DNA from 2 places in the Actinoplanes sp. NPDC051475 genome. Region 1 is predicted to be linked to the other one. Evidence: riboswitches for the same ligand, from Rfam matches in the RefSeq annotation. Region 1 holds a riboswitch; the other holds the start of a gene.

Region 1 (5,626 bases):
TCGCGGCCGCCAAGAAGCACGACGTGCTGCTGATCGACGAGGCGCTGGCCACCGGCGACGCCAAGTTCCGCAAGCGCAGCGAGCAGCGGGTCCGCGACCTGCGCGCCGAGGCCGGCACCGTCTTCCTGGTCAGCCACAGCGAGCAGTCGATCCGGGACACCTGCGAGCGCTGCATCTGGCTGGAGTCCGGGCTGATCCGCGGCGACGGCCCCACCGACGAGGTGCTCAAGGAGTACGAGGCCTACGTCAAGAAGTGACGCAGGCCCCGGACGTCATCTCATCGACAGGTGCACGTGGTTCGTGTGGTCGCTGGACGGATCGCCGTTGCCCCGGGTGTACGCCTTCCACCCGCTGCTCGGCAGCCAGATCCGCCGGAACCAGATGACGTAGAGCACACCCAGCCGGCTCGCGTTGTTGATGAAGTAGTTCGCCAGCCGGTTGCCGTAGTCGCGGCTGCTGCCCGACGCGATGCCACCGAAGCCGCCCCGGTCGGCCGCGAAGTCGCAGGCCCGGCCCTGGGGATGCTCACCGCTGTTCTGGTGGCGGAAGCAGGCGACGAAATGGGTGAAGCCGTCGGCCTTGGCCTCCTTCATGGCGTGCAGCGTCCGCGGGGTGATGCACCCGGTGGTGGTCGGGTCGTTGACGGTGCAGGACTCATTCGGTAGCGAGCCGTCGGAGTTGCGGGGCGCGGCGGCGGCGCGTGAGCTGGAGCCCCCGCCGGTGGAGCCGCTGCCACCACCGTCGTCCGCGGCCGTCGTGGTGGCGTTGTGTGCCTTCAGCGCGCCCTCGGCCTGCGTCTTGCGCTTGGCCATGATGGTGAGCTGCTTCTGCTGGTCGCGGATCGACGCGTCGATCGCCAGCTTCGCCTGCTCCTGCCGGGCCCGTGCGTCCTTCAGGTCGCGGATCGCGCGGTCCTGCTTCACCGCGACCGTCTCCAGGGTCTGGGCCCGGTCCAGCATGCTGCCGGTGGAGTCGGCGGTGAGCAGGGCGGTCATCGGGCCCAGCCGGCCGGTCCGGTACGACCTGCGCACGATCTCGTCGAGCGCGCCCTGCTTGGGGCCGAGCTCGGTGTCGATCTCCTTGAGCTTGGCGACGAGCTCCTGCTGGCGCTTCTTCGAGCGGTCGAGCGCCTCCTTGGCTTCGACGAAGCCCTTCGACGCCGCCTCGAGCTGCTCGACGAGGGACTTGGAGCCGCCCTCCCCGTCGTCGCCGGAATCTCCCGGCGCGGCGAGCGGGCGGGGCGCCGCGGTGGCCGCGGCCGGGGCGACGAGCGCCAGCCCCGAGGTGGCGACGAGGACCGCGAGCAGGGTCGCTAATCGCCGGCGGACAGGGTCGAGCCTCACGTGCGTTCCTTCCGTCGGCCGCCGGTCGGGTTAGCTGACGGGTTCGGGACGGAAGTGATCCCTACCGCAGGAGCTGCGGATTCACCCCATTACCGGATGGGTCCCCGGCTCGCCTTTCGGCGATTAGGCGGCGGTTCCGTGATGGAACCGTGACGAACGATACCCACGGTTTTCCGCAATCGACAGGTGTCGCACTCTGTGCGGTCATCCGAACACACGGCGTCAGTTTCCGCGGGCTGTCATTCCATCGAGTGGTAACGCAAAGTCGTTGGGAGGTAACGCTTTTGCCGATGTCGCGCCCGGTGATGAGCGGCCCGGAGTCAGGTAAGCTTTCCGCCGGTCACTGCCAAGGAAGGCACCGCCCCCAAGGTGCCGGCAGACCACCGCTCAATCGCCGTGAGGCGAATCGGGGAACCACCTGGTAATGGGGTGAATCCGCTGAACAAGCGGTAGGGATCGCTTCCGTCCCGAACCCGTCAGCTAACCCGGTCGGCGGCAACACGGAAGGAAACTGGATGACGGCAAGACCCCGCCGGTGGCTGGTCCTCGCCCTGGCATCGCTCACTGCGGTCACCCTGATCGCAGCCCCCGGCGCGCCCGCGAGTGCGGCGCCGGGCGGCGGGAACTCGTCGACTGCCGACGACGGCGACGACAATCCCATGCTCAACGACGTGCTGGACAACACGGGCCGGCGCTACCTGGCGGCCAAGTCGGCGGTCGCGAAGTCGACCAAGAGCCAGCTGGCCCTCGCCCTCAAGGTCAAGGACGCGGAGGCCACGCGGGACGCCCTGCTGCCCGAGGTGGGCGCGGTGGCGGCGCAGCAGTACCGCACGGGCGGCCTCACCACCATGGGCTTCCTGCTCAACGTCCGCTCGCCCGACGCGTTCATCGACAAGGCGGTCTCGCTCGAGGAGATCAACGACCTCAACGACAACAAGCTGCGCCAGCTCGACGCTGCCATCAACGACGTCGCCACCGCGAAGGCGCGCCTCGACCAGGAGGTCAAGGCGCAGAAGCAGAACCTCGAGCTGATGACGAAGCAGAAGGAGTCCGCCGAGAAGGCCCTCGACCTGGTCGGCGGCAAGACGGTGACCGGCGGCTTCGTGCTGGCCAAGTCCCGGGTGGCGGCGCCCGCGCCCCGCAACGCGGACGGGGAGTTCGGCCCGCTGCCGTGCAACGTCGACGACCCGACCACGAGCGGCTGCATCACGGCGCGCACGCTGCACATGTACCAAGAGGTGAAGAAGGCCGGATTCAACCGCTTCGTAGGTTGTCACCGCGACGGCGGCCCGTTCGAGCACCCGAAGGGCCGCGCCTGCGACTGGTCCCTGCAGAAGAGCGGCTTCTCACCCTGGCACAACCAGGACACCCGCGAGTACGGCAACAACCTGATGGCGTTCGCGGTCCGCAACGCCGACCGGCTGGGCATCCTGTACGTCATCTGGAACCGCATGATCTGGTTCCCGGCGACGGGCTGGAAGACGTATCACGGACCGTCCAACCACACGGACCACGTGCACATCTCGATGCTGTAGCAGCGCCCCACGCGACGAAGCCCCCGTTCCCTGACGGAACGGGGGCTTCTGCCGCTCTTGAGCTTCTAGGAACCGCTCGCCCGGCGGACCGGTGCGCGACCGGCCGGCTGCGTCGGGGCCGGACCGGTGGGCGGCGCCGGCGGGATCGGCAGGACGATCGGCTTCACCTGCGTGACCGTGACCTCCTTGCCGTGGTGCAGCAGGTCCAGCCGCGCCGACCCGCCGCCGTTGCGCAGCGAGTACGTGACCTCGTCCGGCGTGACCTCGACCCGCAGCCGGAGCCCGCGCCACAGCAGCGAGAACTCGAGGTTGCTGATCCGGCTCGGCAGCCGCGGCGCGAACGAGAGCTGGCCGTTGTAGTCGCGCATCCCGCCGAGGCCGGCCACGAGGGCGATCCAGGAGCCGGCCAGCGACGCCACGTGAACGCCGTCGCGGGCGTTCTGGTGCAGGTCGTGCAGGTCCATCAGGGCCGCTTCGCCCAGGTAGTCGTGGGCCAGCTCGACGAAGCCCACCTCGGCCGCTATGACCGCCTGGATGCAGGCCGACAACGATGAGTCGCGGACCGTACGGGCGTCGTAGTACGCGAAGTTGCGGGCCTTCTCCTCCGGGGTGAAGGCGTCGCCGCGGACGTACATGGCCATGACCAGGTCGGCCTGCTTGACGACCTGCTTGCGGTAGAGGTCGAAGTACGGGTAGTTGAGCAGCAGCGGGTACGCCTCCGGCGGAGTGTTCTCGAAGTCCCACTCCTGCAGCCGGGTGAAGCCCTCCGACTGCTGGTGCACGCCCAGCTCACGGTCGTACGGGATGTGCACGGCCGCCGCGGCGTCGCGCCAGGAGGCGGATTCCTCGTCGTCGACGCCGAGCTTGCGGGCCAGGTCGGGGTGACGCTTGGCCGCGTCCGCCGCCGCGAAGAGGTTCTGCTGCGCCATCAGGTTGGTGTAGACGTTGTCGTCCACCACCGCCGTGTACTCGTCCGGGCCGGTCACGCCGTCGATGTGGAAGCGGCCGTGGCGGTCGTGGTGACCCAGCGAGCGCCACAGGCGGGCGGTCTCCACCAGCAGCTCCAGGCCGACCTCGCGTTCGAAGTCGTCGTCGCCGGTGGCGGAGATGTAGCGGCGGACCGCATCGGCGATGTCGGCCCCGATGTGGAAGCCGGCGGTGCCGGCCGGCCAGTATGCCGAGCACTCCTGCCCGCGGATCGTGCGCCACGGGAAAGCCGCCCCCTGCAGGCCGAGGGTCTGCGCGCGCTCCCGGGCGAGATCCAGGGTGGAGTGCCGCCAGCGGAGCACGTCCGCGGCCGCCGCGGGCTGCGTGTACGTCAGCGCCGGCAGCACGAACGTCTCGGCGTCCCAGAACGTGTGGCCGTCGTACCCGGGGCCGGAGAGGCCCTTGGAGCCGATCGGGCGCTTCTCGGCGCGCGCGCCGGCCTGCAGGGTGTGGAACAGGCCGAAGCGGACCGCCTGCTGCACCTCGGGGTCGCCCTCGACGCGCACGTCGGAGTGGTCCCAGAAATCGTCGAGGAATTCGCGCTGGGCCTCGATCAGCCCCTCCCAGCCGTCCAGCCGGGCGCTGGCCAGGGCCGCGCCGACCTGGTCGCGCACGGCGGGCAGAGAGCGGTTGCTGGACCAGCCGTACGAAGCCAGCTTCACGACCCGCAGCTTCTGTCCGGGCTCCAGCTTGCAGGCGACCGTGGTACGCAGCCAGTCGGGGTGGCCCTCGGTGGTAACGGCGTGCTTGCCGGGCGCCTCGACGAGGTGTTCCATGGCCGCCGCCATGCGCAGGTCGCTGGCCTTGGTGCAGTGCACGAGCAGACCACCGGTGCGCTGTTCCAGCATCTCCTCGGCCTGCAGCGGGTGGTCCAGCACCGCCGCCACGCGCGGGTCCTTGCTGGTGGGCGGCAGCTGCTCGTTGGCCACGAGCTCGGACTGCAGGATCAGCCGCGCGGTGTCGTTCAGCGGTTCGACCTCGTAGAGGAACGCCACGACCGAGCGCTGGGTGAAGGACACCATCCGCACGGTGCGTACCCGGATCGCCTGCCCGGAGGGTGACACCCACTCCACGATCCGCTCGAGGGTGCCGGCGCGCAGGTCCAGCGTCCGCTCGTGGGAGCGCAGGTCGCCGTACCGCACGTCGAACGGCTCGTCGTCGACGAGCAGCCGCATGAGCTTGGCGTTGGTGACGTTGACCATCGTCTGACCCGACTCGGGGAAGCCGTAGCCGGCCTCGGCGTAGGGCAGCGGCCGCAGCTCGTAGAACGAGTTCAGGTAGGTGCCGGGCAGGCCGTGCGGCTCGCCCTCGTCCAGGTTCCCGCGGATGCCGATGTGGCCGTTGGCCAGGGCGAAGACCGACTCTGACTGGGCCAGGAGATCCAGGTCCAGCCGGGTCTCCCGGATGTGCCAGGGGTCGACGGGGTAGGCCCGTTCACGGATCACGGTGGTGCCTCTCGCAACTGAGAAGAGAAGTAAGTCTTTGGGGGGTGTTACCGCGTGAGGAGCTCGGCGAGGTCCTGCACCACGATGTCAGCGCCGTGCTCGCGCAACGCCTCGGCCTGACCGACCCGGTCCACGCCGATCACGATGCCGAATCCACCGGCCCTGCCGGCCTCGACGCCGGCAAGGGCGTCCTCGAAGACCGCGCAGTTCTCCGGTGGGACGCCGAGCAGCTTCGCGCCGTGGAGGAACGTGTCCGGCGCGGGCTTGCCCGGCAAGTGTTCCGCACGGGCGACGACGCCGTCCACACGCACCTCGA
Region 2 (5,626 bases), on a different contig from region 1:
CATCGCCGACCTGTCGTTGCCCGGAGACAGCCGGGGCGACCTCGCCCGGGCCATCAGCGCCGTGTATCCCCGCATGCACGTGATCTACATCAGCGGGATCCCCCGGCATGTCGCCCTGGCCCAGGGGCTCGTGCGGCCGGATGCGCCGTACCTCGAGAAGCCGGCACAGCCGAGCGTCCTGGCCAGTGTCCTGCAGAGCCTCCTGGCCGAGAACGTGAGCGCGACGGCGCCGGCGAACTGGTGGGACGAATGATCCCTCTCGGTCAACGCACGGCCTCCTGCTGAAGGTCACCGGCGATGCGGGTGCACACCGGTGCCACCCGGCCGTAGGCGCCGTGGATGCGGTCCAGCGTCGCCCGGGGTTCCAGGAGGTGGCCGTCGCGCGCCGCGTCCTCCAGCTCGCCGAAGAGATCGGTCAGCTCGGCGGCGCCGATGTTGGCCGCCGATCCCTTGAGGGCGTGTGCCTGGTCCTGGACGGCGGCGAGGTCCCCGGCGGCCAGAGCCTCGGCCAGCCGCTCCAGAGCCGGCGGCGTCTTGACGGTGTACGACGTCAGCAGCCTGACGAGCAGCGCGCATTCCGGCCCACCGGGTTCGGGCCCGGTGATCTCGAGGAGCCGGGCGCGGACGGCGACGGCAGGATCTTCCATGATCCAACGGTACGGCCGATGGCCCGCTTCGCGGTGATTATCCCGGTTCGAACGACACCTCGGAGAAAGATCAATCCGGTCGCAAGGGTGTAAACAACGTCACGTTCGGCCCCGGAAGTTTGCGATCGCCCGGGGGGAAGTGGCTACGGTCGGCCGGTCCGCAGATGCGGGCCCCGCGGTCGGTAACGCCGAGTCCTGCCGCCGACCGGGCCGGGACCTCAACCGACAGGCATGGAGCGGGGGACCCACAGGTTCCACGGCGCGCAAGCCGCGCCTCGGGGTGAAGCCGCCACACGCGGCCGGGCTCCTCGGCCCGAACCCGACAGCTGACCTCGCAGGCGTGGAGGTTTCCTTTCATGGCACAGATCCGCAAGCAGTCCCTGCGTGCCCTCGGCCTGGTGGTCGCGGGCGCGGCCGGCACCGCCGCCCTGCTGGGCCCGGCATCGCCGGCAGCGGCCAGGTCCAGTGTGAACTGGGACGCCGTCGCGCAGTGCGAGTCCGGCGGCAACTGGAGCATCAGCACCGGCAACGGCTTCTACGGCGGCCTGCAGTTCAGCCGCAGCACCTGGAAGGCGTACGGCGGCGGCAAGTACGCGAGCACGGCGAACAAGGCGAGCCGCGCGGAGCAGATCCGCATCGCCGAGAAGGTCCTCGACGGCCAGGGCATCGGCGCCTGGCCGGTGTGCGGCAGGAAGGCCGGCTCCTCGAAGTCCTACTCGGGCAGGAACACGTCCGGGGCCTCGTCGAAGTCGTCCTCGCACAGGAGCACGACGCACAGGAGCACGACGCACAGGAGCACGACGCACAGGAGCACGACGCGCAAGAGCACGCCGGCGCACGCGACCGGCAAGTCCTACACCGTGCGCTCCGGCGACACCCTGGCGAAGATCGCGAGCAGCCACCACGTCAAGGGCGGCTGGCGCGCGCTGTACCAGCTGAACCGCGGTGAGATCGGTGGCAACCCGAACCTCATCTTCCCGGGGCAACGCCTGGCCCTCTGAGGCCTGGCGGAGACCGGCCCGGCCGCCCTTCCCCCGTGGGGCGGCCGGGTCCCGCCACACCCACCACTATGGAGGGACAACAGCACCGCCGGCTTGCGCGTACCGGCATGATGTGCGCATGAGGCTGGTCCCGCCGACCACAATGCTGGCGGACTCCGCGGCGCCCTGGTTCGACCATCCCCAGGTGCAGCACTACCTGGGCGGGCGGGACTGGTTGCCCCGCATGCTCGCGATCGCCGAGCGCGGCGGCGGTGAGGTGTTCCGGGGCCACCTGGTGCTGCGCTGCCACGCGTGGTTCGGCGTGGACGCGGCCGGCGAGGTGGGTTTCATCGGCGGCGACGTGTACGCCGACGGTCGCGGCCGCCGCTCCATGGGCCTCGCCTTCGTGGTCGACCCGCGGCGCTGGCACGAGGGCCGCGGCCGGGCCCTGCTGCGAGCGGTCGTCGACAACGCCGAGCTGTCCGATGTGGATGAGTTCTTCTGCGGCATCGATAAGGGCAACGCGCCGAGCCGCGCGTGCTGTGCCGCCGCCGGGTTCACCCCCGACGGCGGCGTCACCCGTGAGGGATTCGTGTACTACCGGCTGCGCCGGGATCAGTGACAGGTTCCCGTACCGCTGTCGGTGCGCAGCCACCGCTCCTGCGCCGAGCCGGCGGCCATGGAGATGTTCGAGTTCAGGCGCGGGGCCGGCGGCTGTCGGTGCTCGACCTGGCGTCGATGGACGTGGTGGGGACCGCCGAGACGGCGAGCGTCGACGACCGGGCGGCGTGGCTCGACGGCGCGACGCCCGCGTACACCCTGCGGGACAGCGCCGGCACTCCGGCGGTCTGGTCGGTTCCCGCCGACGGTACGGGCCGTCCGCGGCTGCTCGTGCCCGGCGCGGAATCCCCGGCGCCGCCGGCCTGAAAGAAATGTGGGGAACGCGGGCAACCTTTCCGGCCCGGCGGAGCACTGAAGGGGTGTTCGCCCGTGGGAGGGCCGTTCCCGGACCTCACCGGCCCTCCCGCGGGCGCTTCCAGGCGGCTGTGCAGGTCGCCGCCGGCGCGGTGTTCCGGCCGGTCCACGCGGCCGTGAAGCCCCAGCTCGTGCTCCCGCCCGCGGGCAGCGAGCCGTTGTACGACAGCGATCGGGCGGTCACCGCGTCGCCGGAGGTCGTCACGGCCGCGTTCCACGTGTTGGTGAAGCGCTGGCCGTCGGGCCACGTCCAGGTGACGGTCCAGGAGCTGATCGGGGCGGTCCCGGCCTTGACCGTGACCGCGCCCTGGAAGCCGCCGGTCCATTGGCCGGTGGTCGCGTACGTGGCGGTGCAGGCCCTGACCGGGGGTGACGAGGGTGGGGTCCCGTAGACGGTGGCCTCGCGGGACGTGGCCTTGATGCCGTTCGGGCCGTTGAAGAGCCGCTCACCCCAGGAGGTCAGCAGGCCGGCGTCGAAGTTCGTGACGAGGTCGAGGTATTCGACGCCGCCGCCGTTGCCGCTCCACGACCATCCGAGGTAGCCGATGCCCTGGGCCTGGGCGGTGGCCATGACGGTGTCCTCGTCCGGGTCGCCGTCGGAGTGGTTGAAGCCGAACTCGCCGACCACGATCGGCAGCCCGGCCGCCCGGAACCGGCCGAGGTAGTCGGTGATCTCGGCGGCCGTGTCGAAGACGCCGTACATGTGGATCGAGAAGATGGTGTTGCGCTGCGGGTCCGTGGCGAAGACCGAGGCGGCGTTGTCGCGCATGGTGAACGACCAGTCCTGGCCCCAGTTGGGGGCGTCCACCATGATCGAGTGCTCGAACCCGGCCGCCCGCAGCCGGGTGATCGCGTTCTTCGTGTCGGTGACCCAGCCGGCCGGGTCGGTGTTGCCGTACGGCTCGTTGCCGATGTTGAGCATGACGTAGCGCTCCTGACCGGCCAGGGCGCTCCTGATGCCGATCCAGTAGTCGACCGCGTGGGCAAGGGTGGTGGCGGCGGCATCCTCGCCGTACCCCGTGGTGTCGTGCACCTCGAGGACGCAGATCAGCCGGTTGGCCTTGCACTGGCTGATCACGTTGGTGACGTCGGCGGCGTCGTTTCGGGTCCAGCGGTCGCCGCTGCTGAGCACCACCCGGACGGTGTTGGCGCCCAGCGCCTTGATGTCGGCGAGCGAGCCCAGCTTGTCCGGGTACCAGGTGTGGGCGTGGTTGACGCCGCGCATCACGAATGCGTTGTCGTTGGCGTCCAGGATCTGCGAGCCACGGACGGTGAAACCGGCGGCGGCCTGCGCCGACGGTGCTGCCAACGTTGTCATCGCCGCGACGGCGGCCGCGAAGGCAGTCACGCCGCCGAACAGTCTGCGTTTCCTCATGGAAGTCCTCCTCAGGCGGTGCTCAGGGGCGCCTTTCGATGGGAGAGCGATGGCGTTCCATCGTGCGGAAGCGCTCCCACGACGGCGGACAGTCCTGTGTCTACCTACTCGGTTCAGTGCTGTCAACATCGACCCCCACCGATGGGTTTGTTTCGGGCTCTTGACTTCCGGATGAACACGGCCCACATTCATGGGAGCGCTCCCATCAGAGATGTCCATCGATGGCGTAATCCCCGGCGTCGCGACGTCCCTCGAGAGGATCCCCGTGCTTCCCCCACCGTTCGCCGCTTTCCTGGCCACCCTCTGCCTGGCCGGCGCCGTCGCGCCGGCCGGGCAGGCCGTCCCCCGTCCCGAGCCCGCCGTCCGGTCCGACACGTACGCCTGGAAGAACGTGCGGATCGACGGCGGCGGCTTCGTCCCCGGACTGGTCTTCAGTCGGGCCGAGAAGAACCTGATCTACGCCCGTACGGACATCGGCGGGGCGTACCGCTGGAACCCGGCGGGCCGTAGCTGGACGCCGCTGCTCGACTGGGTCGGCCAGGACGACTGGGGCTACAACGGCGTGCTGAGCATCGCCGCCGATCCGGTCGACGCCGACCGGGTGTACGCGGCCGTCGGCATGTACACCAACGGCTGGGACCCGAACAACGGCGCGATCCTGCGCTCCGCCGACCGCGGCGCCACCTGGCAGGCCACCGCGCTGCCGTTCAAGAACGGGGGCAACATGCCCGGCCGCGGCATGGGCGAACGGCTCGCCGTCGATCCGCACGACCACCGCACCGTCTACTTCGCCGCGGAGGGCGGAAACGGCCTCTGGCGCAGCACCGACTACGGCCGTACCTGGTCCAAGGTCACGGCGTTCCCCAACGCCGGCACCTACGTTCAGGACCCCGGCGACACCAGCGGATACCTGAGCCAGAACCAGGGCCTGACCTGGGTCACCTTCGACGACGCGAGCCGCGACGTCTACGTGGGCGTGGCGGACAAGCAGAATCCGGTCTACCGCTCCGCCGACGGCGGCGCCACCTGGTCGCGGGTCCCCGGCCAGCCCACGGGCTACCTCCCGCACAAGGGCGTGCTCGACCCCGTCGGCCACTACCTCTACATCGCCACCAGTGACACCGGCGGCCCGTACGACGGCGGCAAGGGTCAGGTGTACCGGCTGAACACCGTCACGGGGCAGTGGACCGACGTCAGCCCGGTCCAGCTCAGTGCCGGCGACGACCTCTACTTCGGCTACTCCGGCCTCACCGTGGACCGGCAGCACCCGGGCACGCTCATGGTCGCCACCCAGGTCTCGTGGTGGCCGGACGCGATCTTCTTCCGTAGTACCGACAACGGCACGACCTGGACGCGGATCTGGGACTACACCAGCTATCCGAGCCGGTCGAAGCGCTACACCATGGACATCTCGGAGGACCCGTGGCTGGACTTCAACACCAGCCCGCAGCCGCCCGAGTCCGCCCCGAAGCTGGGCTGGATGAACGAGTCGGTGGAGATCGACCCCTTCGACTCGGACCGGCTGCTCTACGGCACCGGAGCCACCGTGTACGGCACCACCCGGCTCACCGACTGGGACCGCGGCACCCCGTTCACGATCAAACCGATGGCCCGGGGCCTGGAGGAGACCGCGGTCCTCGACCTGGCCA

What was found. Region 1 has a riboswitch for cyclic di-AMP ahead of AB0368_RS05290 (hypothetical protein). Riboswitches for the same ligand answer to the same signal wherever they lie in the genome.
Region 2: it holds a riboswitch for cyclic di-AMP, as region 1 does, so the genes downstream of both, AB0368_RS35185 (transglycosylase family protein) here and AB0368_RS05290 (hypothetical protein) in region 1, are expected to answer to the same signal.

The regions. Positions count from the first base shown of each region.
Region 1 covers NZ_JBFAZZ010000002.1:164,031-169,656, forward strand. Annotated here, with positions in the region: gene AB0368_RS05280 (ABC transporter ATP-binding protein) at 1-257, shown strand, start outside; gene AB0368_RS05285 (hypothetical protein) at 273-1,343, opposite strand; cyclic di-AMP (ydaO/yuaA leader) riboswitch at 1,347-1,483, opposite strand; cyclic di-AMP (ydaO/yuaA leader) riboswitch at 1,718-1,854, shown strand; gene AB0368_RS05290 (hypothetical protein) at 1,859-2,878, shown strand; gene AB0368_RS05295 (glycoside hydrolase family 65 protein) at 2,944-5,310, opposite strand; gene AB0368_RS05300 (beta-phosphoglucomutase family hydrolase) at 5,358-5,626, opposite strand, start outside.
Region 2 covers NZ_JBFAZZ010000025.1:53,766-59,391, forward strand. Annotated here, with positions in the region: gene AB0368_RS35175 (response regulator) at 1-253, shown strand, start outside; gene AB0368_RS35180 (Hpt domain-containing protein) at 264-647, opposite strand; cyclic di-AMP (ydaO/yuaA leader) riboswitch at 824-1,002, shown strand; gene AB0368_RS35185 (transglycosylase family protein) at 1,004-1,648, shown strand; gene AB0368_RS35190 (GNAT family protein) at 1,767-2,249, shown strand; gene AB0368_RS35195 (hypothetical protein) at 2,348-2,554, shown strand; gene AB0368_RS35200 (cellulase family glycosylhydrolase) at 2,640-3,977, opposite strand; gene AB0368_RS35205 (sialidase family protein) at 4,243-5,626, shown strand, end outside.